3 regions of the Priestia sp. P5 genome follow, and region 3 is predicted to be linked to each of the others. Evidence: riboswitches for the same ligand, from Rfam matches in the RefSeq annotation. Region 3 holds a riboswitch; each other region holds the start of a gene.
The links. Region 3 has a riboswitch for S-adenosylmethionine ahead of MMB69_RS20340 (bifunctional homocysteine S-methyltransferase/methylenetetrahydrofolate reductase). Riboswitches for the same ligand answer to the same signal wherever they lie in the genome.

Region 1 (4,213 bases), on a different contig from region 3:
AATCCAAACAGCAGCTGTCCGTTTCGTTCTGCGACTGTTGTGACGCTTCCCGGTCGCATCGCAATTTTGTTAAACAGCACATTGGCGCCAAGCTTTTCATAAATAGCCGGTAAATAATCATAGTCGCCAACGGATACTCCGCCGGTTGTCAGTAAAATATCCACTTCTTCAAGCGCTTTTTCTACCGCTTCATAGCAGCGGTCAAAATCATCTTCAAGCTTCCCTAAATATTTCGGAATTCCCCCGCTTCTTACGATTTGTGCAAGTGCCATATAGGAGTTGCTGTTGCGGATTTTCCCTGGTTCTAGCGGCTCGTTCACATCAAGCAGTTCGCTTCCTGTTGTTAACACGCCAACCACTGGCTGCTTCACCACGGCTACATCCGCATAGCCAAACGTAGCTAAAAAAGCGGTGACGCCCGGATTGATGCGCGTTCCTTTTGAAACGAGCACGTCTCCTTTTTTTGTTTCTTCTCCTTTTAATGCAATGTGTTCCCACTTTGAAGCAGGCCGGCTTAACGCCATATACGTTTTGCCTTCTTTTTCATACGACTTCGTTACTTCAAGCATCACAACCGCATCACATGAATGAGGCACTTGTGCTCCTGTCATAATACGCACTGCTTGAAACGGCTTTAGTTCTTCTTCAAAAACAGAGCCAGCGCCGATTTCACCTACAACTTCGAACTCTACAGGATGTTCAATTGAGACTTCTATGCAGTCTTGCGCTCGAACTGCAAAGCCGTCATAAAGCGATTTATTAAAATGAGGCACGTTTTGGTCGGCGACAATATCTTCTCCTAAATAGCGTCCGTAGCTTTCGGTGATCGATACGCGTTCGATGCTGCCTTTTCTTTTATATGTCATGACTTTTTCAATTGCTTCAGGAATTGAAATAGGTGTTCTGCTTTCTAACATACATTCTTCACTTCCTTTATGTCTGTTCACTTTTTGCGCTATGGTGTAAAATCATAGCATATCTCACTATTTCTATCATACAACAAAATTTACTGAAAAAGGATGAAAACACCGATGTCTTCTTTTACACATTTTAATGACCAAGGCCGTGCCAACATGGTCGATATTAGCGAAAAATCTATCACTCGCCGCGCTGCAACCGCTCGTTCAAGCATACTTGTTAACAAAGGAATTCACGAAGCCATTGTAGAACATAAGATCGGAAAAGGCGACGTGCTTGCTGTCGCACAAGTAGCGGGAATCATGGCTGCAAAACGCACGTCTGACATTATTCCGATGTGTCACCCCCTTTTATTAAAAGGCGTAAACCTTTCATTTGACTGGGATACAAGCAATGATCAATACCGTTTATTAATAGAAGCAACTGTTAAAACGGAAGGCTCAACGGGCGTTGAAATGGAAGCTTTAACAGCCGCTTCTGCCTGCGCTCTAACCGTTTATGATATGTGCAAAGCCATTGATAAAGGCATGATTATCGGCGAAACGTATCTGCTTGAAAAATCAGGCGGCAAAAACGGTGACTACAAGCGTACGGAAGCGTAAAGGAGGTACATAATGAGCGTACATGAACATAAATCTAAAGCAACTCAGCCCGTTCGCTGCAAAGTCATTACGGTATCCGACACACGTACAAAAGAAACCGATAAAAGCGGTGCGCTGATGATCCAACTTCTGAAAGAACATGACATGCAAGTCGCTTCCTATGAAATTGTAAAAGACGACCAAACGTCGATTCAACAAGCGATACTTGCCGGATGCAGTGATGAGGACATTGACGTTGTTCTCACAAACGGCGGGACTGGCATTACAAAACGAGACGTTACGATTGAAGCCGTTCAAGCGCTGATTCATAAAGAAATCGTTGGGTTTGGCGAGCTGTTTCGCATGCTGAGCTACACCGAAGACATTGGCAGCGCAGCGATTATGAGCCGGGCAATTGCCGGGACGATTAACGAAAAAGCCGTTTTTTCTACACCAGGATCAAGCGGTGCTGTTCGTCTAGCTATGACCAAACTGATTTTGCCTGAACTTCGCCACGTTGTGTGGGAATTAAACCGCCAGCGCTGACAAAATGCCTATGCGCGTGCATAGGCATTTTTATTAATCATAGTCTTTATGTACCCACTCATCTTCTGGAATGCCTAAATCTTCTCCAGAAAAACGCTCTTCTTTAAACGGATCTCCTCTAAGATGAAAGCCGTTTTGCTCCCAAAAGCCAGGATGATTTTCATCAATAGCTTCAAAGCCTCGAAGCCATTTAACACTTTTCCAAAAGTACAAATGCGGAACAACCAATCGCAGCGGATATCCGTGCTTAGCTGTAAGCGGCTCTCCGTTAAAGGAATGAGCGAGAAGAATATCGGCTCTCAGTAAATCTTTTACTTCAATATTTGACGTATAGTCATTATCTCCGTGCAGCATGATGTATTTACTTTTCAACTCCACGCCAACTGCTTTTAAAAAGTCTGTAAACAGCACGCCCGTAAATTCATTATCAAGTCTTGTCCATCTCGTTACGCAGTGAATATCACATTTCACCGTTGTTTGCGGCATGTTCAATATATCTTGATACGAAAGCGTCACTTCTTTGTCTACCAACCCAAACACGCGAAGCGTCCACTCCTCTAAGTTATACTCCGGCACGTCGCCTTCATGCAAAATAGGAAAGCGCTCTGTCACTACTTGCCCCGGAGGCACTCGTCCTTCATACTTTGGATCAATTTCTGGTGTTTTCATTCGTTTAATACGGTCTGCTTTGTTCAAATAATCACCTCGTTGTTTTTTGTACATAAAAAGCCCTTCCTTAAATAAATAAGGAAGAGCTTTGTTTCAGCTTCTTCCTTATCTCTAAGAGCGATACACTCTTAAGGATTTGGCACCATTCTGTCATAGACAGCGGTTGCCGGGTTTCACAGGGCCAGTCCCTCCACCTCTCTTGATAAGGAAACAAATTGTATTTGTTTTATGTAATAAAGTCAGTATTAAGCTTTTTGTCATAATTGTCAATATTATTTTTCTTTTTCGCCAAAAAACTTTAAAAACAGATAGGGTTATAAGGTTTTAGTCTACTAAAATACCATATAAAGCCTTTACCCTTCTCCATCAATCATCGTATACTTCCTAGCAAAGCGCTTGTAGTAAATTTGCTCATCCTCTTGTCCATCGTTAAAAACAAGTCGGTTATGATCAATATCTTTTTCTTTTAACACATAGCCTTTTTCGTTCATCATATGAATATATTCATCTAAATGTCCTTTTTTCACCATATAGTGAAGAGCATCATCTGAATCCGTAGTCTCTTCTACATCTTGACTTCCCACTTCTAATTTGAATACGGCTTTTGCCGTTTGAATGGGACGGTAGTCTCCAAACATCTTTTCCCAGTTTAGTAGCACCAGCGCGCCGAAGATTATGATACCTCCTCCAGCGGCTACGGTTAGTAAGAATCGTTTTGACACTTCTTTCTCTCCCTTACATTCTTTTTCTTCTATTTAATACAACAGATTGCCCTAAACTTGTTTTGACGCCAAGTCCTAGATACACGACAGCACCTAAAGCAATTGAAATACAAGATGTGCTAATCGCAAGTGAAGATGCAGACAGCTTATTTTCTAAAAAATAGTGAGAAGTATAATTGCCGATAATCACAGCGGCTGACATCACACTTACTAATAAAACAGGTGTCAACGCAGCTTGTCCCAGTGATTGAACTCGGTAAGAAATAGATTTTTCAATTAAATAGAAGTTATATATAACCGATACACCATACCCTCCGTAAGTCGCGACAACCGGTCCAATTTCTTTTAAGCTTGAAACCAACAGTACGTTTAATACTATCTTCACAACAATTCCTAAGCCCAAGCCTAAAATTAGCTTCTTTTGTTGATTAATTCCTTGGAGAATGGCGGCTGTTACGGTAAAAAGAGCAAAAAGAATCGCAGCAGGCGCATACCATTGTAAAACAACTCCACCGATTTCAGGACTGTTTTTCGCTCCAAAAATCATCATATATACCGGCTTACCCAATAAACAAAGCCCTACCGCAGCAGGAAGAGTAAAAAACAACAGCAGCTGCAGCGTTTTTGTAATCTTTCCTTTTACTTCCCGTAAATTTCTTTGCACAAAAGAAGATGTAATGCCCGGAATTAGCGACATGCTGAAGGCAGTCGCTAACGATACCGGCACCATCACCAAAATTTGCGCTAATCCAATGACGGAGTTAATCGTTTCAGCCT
Region 2 (4,213 bases), on a different contig from region 3:
ATAAGATATCTTTATCTTTTTACTTCGTAATATTCAATCCATTCTTTGTCTGGACCATAGAAAAATAAGTATCTTGCTCCATTTGGCAAAGTTACAATGTTTTCTTCCACAAATGAAACGCCTGCTGATTTTAAACGCTCAAACTCCTCTTCAATTCCGTCTACTGCTAGCGCGAAATGATGAACTTTACCTTCGTTAGGTAAGCTTGAGTTATACCCTTGAATTAACTCTACGATTACATTGCCTTCTAAACCTAGAAAAGCTAGCTTCAAAGATGGATCGGTATGTGGTAGTGTTTCGATGAGCTCTAATCCCACTTTTTGCGTATAGAACTCAATAGATTCTTCTATATCCTTTACTTGAACGCCTACATGTTCAAATTTTAAAATTGTCATATGCATCACCCGTATCTATAGTATGTAAAAACTATGAAATATATTAAAGAGAAAGGATATAGAAGTCAAGATAGGGCTGCTTATCAGGAAAGGGCTCTTAAATCATATTTTTGCTGGAGTGAATAGGGTAGAGGCTTCCATCAAGAGCAAACGAAATTTTGCCTGTTTCTTCAGATACAACTAAAATTAATGCATCCGATTTTTCCGACATTCCAATGGCTGCACGGTGACGTGTTCCCAATTTTTTGGTCGTTGAAATAATAGACGAGAGAGGTAAAACATTAGCAGCTGAGATAAGCTGATTATTTCTAATTAGGACGGCTCCGTCATGTAAGGGTGTCCCTGGATAGAACAGTGTTTCAACTAGCGTAGCGCTGACAGGAGCTTGAATAGGCATTCCTTTTTGAATAAGAGGGTCTACATTTTGTTCCCGTTCAATGACAATTAAAGCGCCGTGACGTTTCTCAGAAAGGTTATGAATAGCTAAGGACAGAGCAGCATATTCAAATGTATAAGGCGATAAGTAATGACGCAAGTAATAAGAGGCGGCCGTAGCTTGAACATCTTGAAATAACCTTCTCATCTCCTCAAAATCACATAGGATACAATGATCACTCGTGTCTAAATGTTTAATTAAATTAGAGGCTTCAGTTGAAATTTGCTGTAAATATGTTCGCACATTATTTTTAATTGTATCGTCTAATTGAAAGGGTTGTCTCTCCATCTTATATAGCTCCTATCTGTCAGTCAGTGTTATCTGTAATGTGTGCTAATGTGGGTGAATTATCCGTAAAGCTTATAAATCCCTTATTAATTTTATAGGGAGGTTTTGTGTTTTATTTAGCAAGAGAATATAAAAAGTTGGAGAAAAAAGAAAGCGTTTTATAAACTGGTATGTTCACATTTGGTTTAAATTTACATATGTTGTTTTAAATAAAAGTATAGATATTTCTGTGAATTTAAAGTATAGTTTTCTTATCGGATATATGATTTTTAATGTTGACAAATATTCTAAATATGCTAAAATTTTTAAAAAATGCTTATCAAGAGTGGTGGAGGGATCTGGCCCGCTGAACCCCGGCAACCTGCTTAGCAAGGTGCTAATTCCAGCAAAGTGTGTATCATTTTGAAAGATAAGGTGAAAATTTATTGCCTACCCAGTCTTTCAATATGGAAGACTTTTTATTTTGATATAGCGCAAGCGATAATTTAAGGAAGGACATTAATGACTGTAACCCCCGACTTAAAACAAATCTTTGAGCACGTGGAAGCAAAGTAAGAATTAAATAGTTTCGCTGACTAGACACACTAGAGGCGGTTTTATCCAATTCTAGTGGGTAAAACCGTCTTTTTTTATTGGATAACGCGGATAACTAAGAATTGGAGTGAAGAAAATGGCAGACTTATATACGTACGAAAACTGGAGTGATACATTTCCAGAGTTCGACAGTGAAGACGAAACAAAAGGAGCCCTTTCAGCATTGCAGTGGGCGTATGATACCTACGGAGATTCAATTATTTATGCATCAAGCTTTGGTATTGAAGGGATCGTGTTAATTGATTTAATTTCAAAAGTGAAAAAAGATGCTGAAATTGTCTTTTTAGATACGGGCGTTCATTTTAAAGAAACATATGAAGTAATTGATGCAATTAAAGAACGCTTTCCTGATTTGCGTATTCATATGAAAAAACCGGATTTAACGCTTGCAGAACAAGCTGAGAAACATGGAGATGAGCTTTGGAAGAGTCAGCCTAACTTATGCTGTCAAATTCGAAAAATCATCCCGTTAAGGGAATCTCTCGCTCCTTATGATGCGTGGATTTCTGGTTTGAGACGCGAGCAGTCTGAATCTCGTGCCAACACGAATTATTTTAATAAAGATGAGAAATTCAAGAAAGTGAAAGTCTGCCCGTTAATTCATTGGTCTTGGAAAGAAGTTTGGCGCTATGTGTATAAGCATGATTTACCATATAACAAACTTCATGATCAAGGCTACCCAAGCATCGGCTGTGAGCCCTGTACCGCACCTGCCTACAATGTAGACGATTTACGTTCAGGAAGATGGGCAGGTACACAAAAAGTTGAATGCGGATTACACGAATCTTAAATACGAAAGAGCTGAATAAATGATGCTTTTATATGTTGCCTTTATCATTGCGCTTTTTTTTGCAATGAATATTGGGGCAAGCGGTGCAGCAGCAGCTATGGGCGTTTCATACGGCTCCGGTGCGATTAAAAAGCGAAGAGTAGCCCTGTTCATCTGTGCTGTAGGTATTGTGCTCGGAGCCATTATCGGGGGCGGCGAGGTGGTAAAAACCATCAGTTCAGGTATCATACCTGAAAAATTGCTGTCAGTAGAATTAGTTATTATCATTCTGGCTGCTGCAACGCTGTCACTCTTTTTCGCGAATTTAATTGGTATCCCTCTATCAACAAGTGAAGTAACGGTTGGTTCAGTTGTTGGAGTAGGAGTAGCTTATCAATCTCTGTATGTGGAAAAACTTTTAGTTATCATGTCTTTTTGGATTATTGTTCCACTGGTTTCATTTGTCATTGCTTTTTTGATTGGAAAAGTGATAAAACGCAGAGCGCATAAAAAAGAAGTAGAGGGAAAATGGAAAAGAGTTTTAACGATTTTAGTTATAGCCACGGGATTCTTTGAAGCCTTCTCAGCTGGAATGAATAACGTGGCAAATGCTGTCGGTCCTCTAGTAGGAGCTGGATTAATGGATGCCACAACGGGTGTCATAGCAGGAGGATTGGCTGTGGCGCTTGGAGCCCTTTTACTAGGAAGCAGAGTTATTGAAACAAACGGGAAAAAAATTACTCGCTATTCTGTAGGAGAAGGGTGCATTATCTCGGGTACTGGTGCTTCTCTTGTTACAGCAGCTTCACTTTTTGGTTTGCCAGTACCGCTTACACAGGTCACTACGTCTTCTATTATTGGAATAGGAGCAGCGAAAACGGGATTCACGAAAGAACAGCGTGAAGTGGTCATTCAAATGTTAAAGGTTTGGATGGTATCCCCCGTATTTTCACTCGTAATCTCATATGTTCTTGTGAAATTAGTACTTGAAAGCGACTTATATTCATTTGTGGTGCTAGCTAGCGGCTGCATTGCCACAGCAGGTGTTCTAAGCTTAGCTAGAACGACTAGAAGAAAAAGAGCAAGCTTGCAGTCGGAAAAAGAAAAAATGACTGCGTGATTCAAGTGCTTTTTATTATATTGTGTTAATTATTTAAGGAGGATTTTACAAAATGACAACAATTCAAGCACACGGTGGAGAATTAATTAATTTATATCAACCAACATATGACTACACGTCACTAACAAAAGAAATCGAAGTAGATAACATGGCTTTAAGTGATTTAGAACTAATTGGAATTGGTGCTTACAGCCCAATTACAGGATTTTTAGGAGAAAAAGATTATCAATCAGTTGTTGAAAATATGCGTTTAGCAGATGGAACAGTATGGAGTATTCCTATCACTCTTCCTGTAACAGAAGAGCAAGCTAAAGAATTAAACATTGGCGACAAAGTAAAGCTTGTTCAAAACGGCGTAACGTATGGTGTTTTAGAAGTTTCTGAAGTATATACGCCAAATAAAGAAAAAGAAGCGGAAAATGTGTACCGCACAGCAGAACTTGCTCATCCTGGCGTGAAAAAAATGATGGAACGCCCAAATGTATACGTAGCAGGTCCAATCGTACTAGTAGAACGTACACCTAAAACGCGTTTTGAAAAGTATTACCTAGATCCAACTGAAACAAGAGCAGCATTCGAAGAACGCGGTTGGAAAACGGTTGTTGGATTCC
Region 3 (4,213 bases):
TTAACTGAAATACTGTCCCCTAAGTTCACGTCTTCTAACACGGTCTTAGCATCAATCGTAAGAACAATTGCTTCTGTAGCCTTTTGAATACGTTTTATTTTTCCAATTTCTTCAATAATACCTGTGAACATTTTCTTCACCTGCTTTGGCGCTATTCCAACTTCTTATGCCGTTTTGAAACAGCAGCTGCTTTTTTTTCATATTTATCTTTCCCCCAACCACTGAAAATAAAAAAGCCCCTTGAACAAACGTCCAAGGGGTCGGCTGAGCTGAATCAGTTTTATCTATGCAAAATTCCGCTAATTGTATACGAAATAAACAGTTATATTTTGTGTACAAAAACAAGGGTAGCTTTAAAAAAGGCAAACCTGTCCCTTATTAATACAACACAAAAAAACAACTGTGCTTCCTGATCCTTCTCCCATCCAGACTTTTACTGTCGGCTCTAGATTTTAACTAGATCCACCGCTAACATACATCGTATGAAAACGGGTCACGGGCTTAAAAGCATATGCTTTATCACCGCCGGTTGGGACTTACACCCGACCCCGAAGGATAATATATTCGACTACTAGAGTCTTATTTGTTTTACATTATAGCAAAGTAAAATCGACTTGTCACATCATTTAACTTCGTTTTTTCACATCTATTCTTTAAAATCTAGCTTTTAGCTTATTTTTTCTTTTTTAATACATAGCATCCATACAAAAGCTAGTCCAATATAGCCAAATATCGGATACAAAAACTCAAGAAGCTGTGCATATCCAAATTGCCCAATAATAAAGCATGCCAAGATAATAAACGCAAAAGCTTGCTTATCATTCAGGGGAAGAAATGACTGAAGCTGCTTAGCGATTCCAAATACATTTCCAATCAATGTAGTAAAAATCTCGCCTAACACAACTACCGTAAATAAAACATTCACCCACGCTGAGATATTTTTAACAACGGCACTCATAGGAATATCAAGTTGAAATGAATAAGGCAAATTGGAAAGGGCAAGATGAGTAGAAACAAGCATAAACGTAAGTACACATCCTCCTATTACGGCCCCTTTTTTAATCACGCTCCTATCTTTCACGGAGCTTCCTAATGGAACCAAAACGGCCTGAGCCAAAGCTAGATTTAGGGAAATATATAAAAAGGGACTAACCGCCCACTTCCACTGCGTGACGAGCGTTAAATCCGGCTTCGTTTGAATCAGTGAGAAATAGCTGATATTTGGCACAAAGATGATAAAAGCAAATGAAAGCATCATCGGCACAACAAGAGAATTAACCATTAAAATACCGTTAATTCCTCTTGCGATAAATATATAAGTTAAAACAATTGTAAAAATCATCCCAACAGGAGGCCACAGCCCAAACTGTTCTTTTCCTATTGCCCCCGTACTCGCTAGCATGACTGAAGTTACTCCAAATAAAATGACAATCATTACACCGTTTACCACTTTTCCAAGCACATCACCAAATAAATATGTATTAAGCTGCTGATAAGAAGAAGCCCCAATTGCGTGCGAAAGCAGCATCATTTTTGAACCTAGCCAAATAAAAAACAAGCCGCTGACCAAAATTCCGACCATTCCAAGTTCTCCGTACTGTGTAAAAAATTGAACAATTTCCTTGCCTGTTGCAAAACCGGCTCCTACAACGGTTCCTACATACGTAGCAGCAACCTGCAGCGTGAGTTTCCACCTTTTCATGCCCATCACCCTTCTACCCTTCATAGTTCACTATATGTAGAAATGATTAAAAAAAGACGAGCCTTTTTACGTGTAAATCTACGCATACCCAGCGCTTGTGCCTTTTCGTTTATTTTTTATTTTTCATTTTCTTTTTGTATTTCTTAAAAAAAACTCCTTAACCCCTAACATAACAGTCATTTTTAAACAAAATATACGGATATTTTCCCTTTACCTTTTAAATTTTCCTCAATATTTGCTGGAAATTCATAATTTACTGTTGTATAATTTCTAAAAATCAGATAAATTATTAAATAAGTATTCTTTCTATTTAAAAAAATATGTTTCAATTATATACAATTGATTCTTATCATGAGAGGTGGAGGGACTGGCCCTTTGAAACCTCAGCAACCAGTCGTTAGAGACATGGTGCTAAATCCAGCAAGCAATTTATTGCTTGGAAGATAAGAAGGCGAAAAAAGTCTTCTTCTTAAGAAGACTTTTTCTATTTTATCGGCATATTGCATAAAACGAATCACTCGTGAAATAGAAGCGGAACAATTTAAGGAGGTTTTGACATGGGGTTACTTGAAGATTTAAAGTCTAAAATTTTAATTGGGGATGGTGCCACTGGTACCCTCCTTTACTCACACGGTATTGACAGCTGTTTTGAAGAACTAAACATCACCAAACCAGAAGAGGTTTCTCGTATTCACAGAGCCTATGTAGAAGCTGGTGCAAACGTTATTCAAACAAATACGTACGCTGCTAATTATCAAAAACTTGCCCGTTATGGATTAGAAGATTCAGTCAAAGACATCAATGTTGCTGGTGTAAAATTAGCGAAACAAGCTGCAAAAGATCAGGCTTACGTGGTTGGTACACTCGGCGGAATTCGTTCTTTCCAAAAAAACGCTATTAGTTTAGAAGAAGTTAAGCGAAGCATTCGTGAACAAATGTTTTGGCTTTTAAATGAAGGCGTGGATGGCCTTTTATTTGAAACATACTATGATTTCGAAGAATTAAAGACCGTTCTTACACTGGCAAGAAAAGAAACGGATAAGCCTATTATTACCCACGTTTCCCTGCATGATATTGGCGTACTGCAAGATGGGCGTCCTTTAGCAGATGCATTAAAAGAACTAGAAGACTTGGGAGCAGATGTTGTCGGGCTAAACTGCCGTTTAGGTCCTTATCATATGATTCAGTCTCTTGAAGAAGTACCGCTTCCTGATCGGGCTTTCTTATCTGCTTACCCTAATGCCAGCCTTCCGGCGTATGTAGAAGGAAAGCTCGAATATGAAACGAATGAAGACTACTTTGTAGAAAGCGCACGTTTATTCCGCGAACAAGGGGTTCGCTTGATTGGAGGATGCTGCGGTACAACACCAGCCCACGTACGCGCAATGTCATCTGCCTTAAAAGACCTGCCTCCGATTACAAGTAAAGTCGTTAAAATGAGACCTGCCGTTACGGTTCAAGAGCGTGAGCAGCAGGATAAACCTCATATGCATGAAATTGTAAAGAAGCGCCGCTCGGTTATCGTCGAGCTAGATCCGCCCAAACAGCTTGGTCCGACGAAATTTTTAGAAGGCGCAAAAGCACTTGATAAAGTCGGCGTAGATGCTATTACATTAGCTGATAATTCTCTTGCCTCACCTCGCATCAGCAACTTGGCAATGGCAACACTGATGCAGCAAGAAACAAAAGCACGACCGCTTATTCATATTACCTGTCGCGATCGAAATTTAATTGGACTTCAATCTCATTTAATGGGACTTCATACGCTAGGAATGAATCAAGTACTTGCAATTACTGGTGATCCGTCAAAAGTTGGCGATTTCCCTGGCGCCACTTCAGTCTACGATTTATCTTCATTTGACTTGATTAGTTTAATCGCTCAGTTTAATGAAGGACTATCTTATTCCGGCAAACCGCTTGGTCAAAAAACCAATTTTTCCATTGCAGCTGCCTTTAACCCAAACGTGCGTCACTTAGACCGAGCCGTTCAGCGTTTGGAAAAGAAAATCGACTGCGGGGCTCACTATTTTATTACTCAGCCTCTCTATTCAACTAAGCAAATTGAAGAGGTATATGAAGCAACCAAACATTTAACAACGCCGGTATACATCGGGATCATGCCGTTAACAAGCGCAAGAAATGCTCGATTTATTCACCATGAAGTACCTGGAATTAAATTATCAGAAGATATTCTAGAACGCATGGACGCAACGGGAAATGACCGGCTTCGCGGTGAAGTCGAAGGCCTTGCGATTGCAAAAAACTTAATTGATACAGCATATGAGCTATTTGACGGTATTTACTTAATTACGCCGTTTATGCGCTATGAAATGACCGAAATTCTAACACGCTATATTCATGACAAGCAACTTGTTACATCAGAAAGGAAGATATAAATGAGCTCACTTATCGAACAACAACTAAAGAAGCGAATACTCGTCATCGATGGAGCAATGGGAACGATGATTCAAGACGCTGATTTAACCGCTGAAGATTTTGGCGGCGAAGAAT

Region 1: another riboswitch for S-adenosylmethionine. It lies ahead of MMB69_RS05595 (sulfite oxidase-like oxidoreductase); the one in region 3 lies ahead of MMB69_RS20340 (bifunctional homocysteine S-methyltransferase/methylenetetrahydrofolate reductase).
Region 2: another riboswitch for S-adenosylmethionine. It lies ahead of MMB69_RS21560 (phosphoadenylyl-sulfate reductase); the one in region 3 lies ahead of MMB69_RS20340 (bifunctional homocysteine S-methyltransferase/methylenetetrahydrofolate reductase).

Annotation. Positions count from the first base shown of each region.
Region 1 is NZ_JAKWFJ010000001.1:1,081,806-1,086,018, reverse strand. Features, by position in the region: gene MMB69_RS05610 (molybdopterin molybdotransferase MoeA) at 1-917, opposite strand, end outside; gene moaC (cyclic pyranopterin monophosphate synthase MoaC) at 1,032-1,520, shown strand; gene MMB69_RS05600 (MogA/MoaB family molybdenum cofactor biosynthesis protein) at 1,533-2,045, shown strand; gene MMB69_RS05595 (sulfite oxidase-like oxidoreductase) at 2,079-2,741, opposite strand; SAM riboswitch class I at 2,817-2,923, opposite strand; gene MMB69_RS05590 (hypothetical protein) at 3,068-3,436, opposite strand; gene MMB69_RS05585 (putative polysaccharide biosynthesis protein) at 3,450-4,213, opposite strand, start outside.
Region 2 is NZ_JAKWFJ010000003.1:6,758-10,970, reverse strand. Features, by position in the region: gene MMB69_RS21570 (VOC family protein) at 12-395, opposite strand; gene cdaS (sporulation-specific diadenylate cyclase CdaS) at 493-1,119, opposite strand; SAM riboswitch class I at 1,433-1,535, shown strand; gene MMB69_RS21560 (phosphoadenylyl-sulfate reductase) at 1,790-2,503, shown strand; gene MMB69_RS21555 (inorganic phosphate transporter) at 2,523-3,602, shown strand; gene sat (sulfate adenylyltransferase) at 3,655-4,213, shown strand, end outside.
Region 3 is NZ_JAKWFJ010000002.1:704,085-708,297, reverse strand. Features, by position in the region: gene ribE (riboflavin synthase) at 1-131, opposite strand, end outside; FMN riboswitch at 410-560, opposite strand; gene MMB69_RS20345 (YkvI family membrane protein) at 668-1,702, opposite strand; SAM riboswitch class I at 2,046-2,152, shown strand; gene MMB69_RS20340 (bifunctional homocysteine S-methyltransferase/methylenetetrahydrofolate reductase) at 2,260-4,098, shown strand; gene metH (methionine synthase) at 4,099-4,213, shown strand, end outside.